2 regions of the Diaphorobacter sp. genome follow, and region 2 is predicted to be linked to the other one. Evidence: predicted binding sites of a transcription regulator. Region 2 holds the regulator's gene; the other holds the start of a gene.
The links. Region 2 encodes LexA, which represses DNA repair genes until DNA is damaged. Its sites were predicted from a motif close to ACTGTATNNNNATACAGT; they were not measured.
Positions count from the first base shown of each region.

Region 1: recA (recombinase RecA) is a predicted target of LexA. The motif match lies at 946-963, and genes of this name have one in related genera.

Region 1 is NZ_JBFWLZ010000045.1:8,320-10,515, forward strand. It holds gene AB7E35_RS13125 (response regulator) at 1-322, opposite strand, end outside; gene AB7E35_RS13130 (MarR family winged helix-turn-helix transcriptional regulator) at 378-869, opposite strand; gene recA (recombinase RecA) at 1,029-2,168, shown strand.
Region 2 is NZ_JBFWLZ010000006.1:27,438-29,633, reverse strand. It holds gene AB7E35_RS03640 (asparaginase) at 1-503, opposite strand, end outside; gene lexA (transcriptional repressor LexA) at 580-1,254, shown strand; gene AB7E35_RS03630 (hypothetical protein) at 1,415-1,783, shown strand; gene hrpA (ATP-dependent RNA helicase HrpA) at 1,938-2,196, opposite strand, start outside.

The DNA of each region.
Region 1 (2,196 bases), on a different contig from region 2:
CAGACAGCGCAAAGGGCTTGGCCATGTAGTCGTCGGCCCCCAGGTCCAGGCCCTTGACGCGTTCTTCAACCCCGTCGGCCGCGGTCAGAATCAGCACCGGCATGACCGCGCCGCGCCCGCGCAGGCGCTTGAGCACCTCCAGCCCGTGCAGCTTGGGCAGGCCCAGATCAAGGATCAGCAGATCGAACTCGTTGTTGGTCATCAGGGCCGCATCGGCCTCGGTGCCGCTGGCCACATGGTCCACCGCTGCCCCCGAGCCGCGCAGCGTGCGCAGCAAACCATCGGCCAGTACCTGGTCGTCTTCGGCAATCAGAATGCGCATGGGCTTGTCTCTCCTGGTAATGGCGGCGCGCCGCAGCATTTGGCACGCGCAAATTCTAGGGCGCGCCACCCTCGCCGCCGGCATAAGCCTCCAGGCCCAAAGCGACCACGGTGGCCACATCGGCGCCTACTTCAGCGCGGAACTCGCTTTCCGCCTGCGCCACCGCAGCGCGAAACGCCGCCAGCCACGCCAGCCCCGTGGGCGTGAAGCACACGCGGCGCGCGCGCGCGTCCAGCGGGTCGGCCTCACGCGTGACCAGGCCCCAGGCCTCGCATTGATCGACCAGGTTGGCCATGGATTGCTTGGTCATGCCCGCGCGCGCGGCCAGGTCGGTCAGGCGGTCGCCCGACAGCGACAGGTGGCGCGTGATGTGGATGTGCGCCGCACTCACCTGATCGCGCGCGGCAAGGTGCGACAGCGCCAGGGGCACCTGCACATCGCGCGCCATCAATTGCAGCACGCGCGCATCAAATCGCCGCATGGCGTGGCCCAGCAGGCGGCCCAGGTGAGTCTGGCGCCAACGGTCGTCGGGGGGTGAGGCACTCATGCGCCCATTGTCAGCCGAATCCGTCAGGCAAACTGATCAAAATTGGAATGGAAAAGACACAAATCACCCCTAGACTACTGTTCAAGCATCCAGCCTGTCGTTGAAAACAGTCCACGGCAGGCGACCAATATCAACCCACCCGACCCGAAGGAGCATTCCATGGACGCCATCGTCAAAGGCACCCCAGCAGCAGCCACCAGCGAAAAAGCCAAGGCCCTGCAGGCCGCGCTCGCCCAGATCGAAAAACAGTTTGGCAAGGGCACCATCATGCGCCTGGGCGAGGGCGAGAAGATCGAGGACATCCAGGTGGTCTCCACCGGTTCGCTGGGGCTGGACATCGCCCTGGGCGTGGGCGGCCTGCCGCGCGGGCGCGTGATCGAGATCTACGGCCCGGAAAGCTCGGGCAAGACCACGCTGACGCTGCAGGTGATCGCCGAGATGCAAAAGCTGGGCGGCACCTGCGCCTTCATCGACGCCGAGCATGCGCTGGATACCGGCTACGCGCAAAAACTGGGTGTGAACCTCAACGACATCCTCATCAGCCAGCCCGACACCGGTGAGCAGGCGCTGGAAATCGTCGATAGCCTGGTGCGCTCGGGCGCGGTGGATCTGATCGTCGTGGACTCGGTGGCCGCACTGGTGCCCAAGGCCGAAATCGAAGGCGAAATGGGCGACGCCCTGCCTGGCCTGCAAGCCCGCCTGATGAGCCAGGCGCTGCGCAAGCTCACCGCCACCATCAAGAAGACCAACTGCACGGTCATCTTCATCAACCAGATCCGCATGAAGATCGGCGTGATGTTCGGCAGCCCCGAGACCACCACCGGCGGCAATGCGCTGAAGTTCTATGCCAGCGTGCGCCTGGACATCCGCCGCACCGGCACCATCAAGAAGGGCGACGAGGCCATCGGCAACGAGACCAAGGTCAAGGTGGTGAAGAACAAGGTGTCGCCCCCGTTCAAGACGGCCGAGTTCGACATCCTGTTCGGCGAGGGCATCTCGCGCGAGGGCGAGATCATCGACATGGGCGTGAACGCACGCATCATCGAGAAAAGCGGCGCCTGGTACGCCTACAACGGTGAAAAAATCGGCCAGGGCCGCGACAACGCGCGTGAGTTCCTGCGCGAGAACCACGACCTGGCCGTGGAGATCGAAAACAAGGTACGCGAAAGCCTGGGCATTGCGCTGCTGCCCGGGGGCAAGCCGGCCGCTGCCGCCGATGCGCCCGAGGACAAACCCGCACGCGGCAGGAAGGCCGACAAGGCGGACAAGGCCGACGGCACGGGTGAGATCGAGGTCTGAACCGCGGCAGCGGCTTGCGTGGGTTTGT
Region 2 (2,196 bases):
ACATCACGCGCGCCGTGCACCGCGCCAGCCACCATCACCAGCACGCCGCGCGCGGTGCTGTCGGCCGCCAGGGTCACGGCGTCCAGCAGGTTTTGCGGCCCGTCGGGCGACAGCGCGGTGGCGGGGCGCATGGCACCGGTCAACACCACTGGCCGGCTCGCATCCAGCAGCGTGTGCAGCAGCCAGGCGGTTTCCTCCAGCGTGTCGGTGCCGTGGGTGATGACGATGCCCGCCACCGCCGGGTCGGCCAGATGTGCGGCGCAGCGCTGCGCCAGCCGCGCCCAGGTGGCGAAGTCCATGTCCTTGCTATCGAACTGCGCGACCTGCTCGGCCACCAGCGTGCCGCCCGCCGCCTGCGCCAGCCCCGGCACCGCGGCCAGCAACTCATCCACGCCGATCTGCCCCGCCACGTAGCCCACGTTGGCGCCGCGCACGGGCGAACTGCCCGCAATCGTGCCCCCGGTGCCCAGCACCACGATTTTTCTTTGCGCCACCTCTTGCACCTCTTCAAAAACTGTTCAAAAATACAGATACTGGATTAAAAAACAGTTGTTCATACCCACCGCACTGGATCGCACCATGCTCGACCGCCCCAAGCTCACCGCCCGCCAGCAGCAGATTCTGGACTTGATCCAGACCGCCATTGCGCGCACCGGCGCCCCCCCCACGCGCGCCGAGATCGCGGCAGAACTGGGCTTCAAATCCGCCAACGCAGCCGAAGAACACCTGCAGGCCCTGGCACGCAAGGGCGTGATCGAGCTGGTCAGCGGCACCTCGCGCGGCATACGGCTGTGCAGCGAAGCCGTGCGCAACATCAACGCCGCGCGCGGCACCCAGTTCAGTCTGCCGATTCCCGGCCTGTCGCAGCTCACGCTGCCGCTGATCGGGCGCGTTGCCGCAGGCTCGCCCATTCTGGCGCAGGAGCACGTGGACCAGACCTACACGCTGGAGGGCAGCCTGTTTGCGCACAAGCCCGACTACCTGCTCAAGGTGCGCGGCATGTCCATGCGCGACGCCGGCATCATGGACGGCGACCTGCTGGCCGTGCAGGCCACGCGCGAGGCGCGCAGCGGCCAGATCATCGTGGCCCGGCTGGGCGACGATGTCACCGTCAAGCGCCTGCGCCGCACTGGCAGCGCCATCGAACTGCTGCCCGAAAACCCCGACTACCCCGTGATCCGCGTCGAACCCGGCGAGCCCTTCGAGATAGAAGGCCTGGCCGTCGGCCTGATCCGCAACACCATGCTGATGTAGCCCAACGCCTGGCGCCGCCGCAGGTGGCGGGCGTATGGCATGCAGCACCACGGGCCTTGCGCCCGGCGGGTGGCGCGTGCCAACCCTGCGGATGCGCGCCTTCTTACTTGGCAATCCTGCCTGTGTTCCACCTTCATGCCCTGCATGCCGGAGTTTTCACATGGGATTTGCTCTTCCTGTTTTCACCTCGTTCCTTCAGCCCCTGCGCAGCATCGCCATGTCCATGCGCCCGCGCGCGACATGCCCAGCCCCGCTGGCAGTCCGCGCTGACGCCGCGCCCCAGCGCACCGCGCAGGCCGACAACGACCCGCGGCGCACGGCCAGCCCGGTCCATCCCTGCCACACGGCCGCCGGTTGGCATGGCCCCCGGGCCGGTGCCGCCATCGCGCTGCGGCCAGCGCCGGCCACGGCGCGAGCGCGCCCGCTGCGCGTGATCGTCAACCGCCATGAAGACAAAGCCTGCCGGCTGGTGATCTCCGGGCGCATGGCCGATGTGTGCGCCGAGCTGAACCGCCTTGCGCTGAACTGACCCGCCATGCGCCGACCACCGCGCCACTGCGCTGCGCTGGCAAACCGTGCGTGCGTGGCCAAAGCAGCGCTGGCAACCGGTCTAAAGATCACCTGCAACTGGTCTGAAGATGGCCTGCGAATCATCGAAACACCGGCCTGCCGCCAGCCTTGGCTCAAGACACCAGCTGCGACCACAGCTTGTCCAGCCGCTTGGTGCTGACCGGGTAAGGCGTGCGCAGCTCCTGGGCAAAAAAGCTCACGCGCAGCTCCTCCAGCATCCAGCGGTATTCGTGCATGCGCGCGTCCTGCTGGCCCTTGCGCTCGGCCACCAGGCGCCAGTAGCGCTGCTCCAGCGGTTGCAGCTCTTTCAGTCGGGCGGCATCGCGTGCCGGGTCGGCGCGGTATTTGTCCAGACGCGTGGTGATGGCCTTC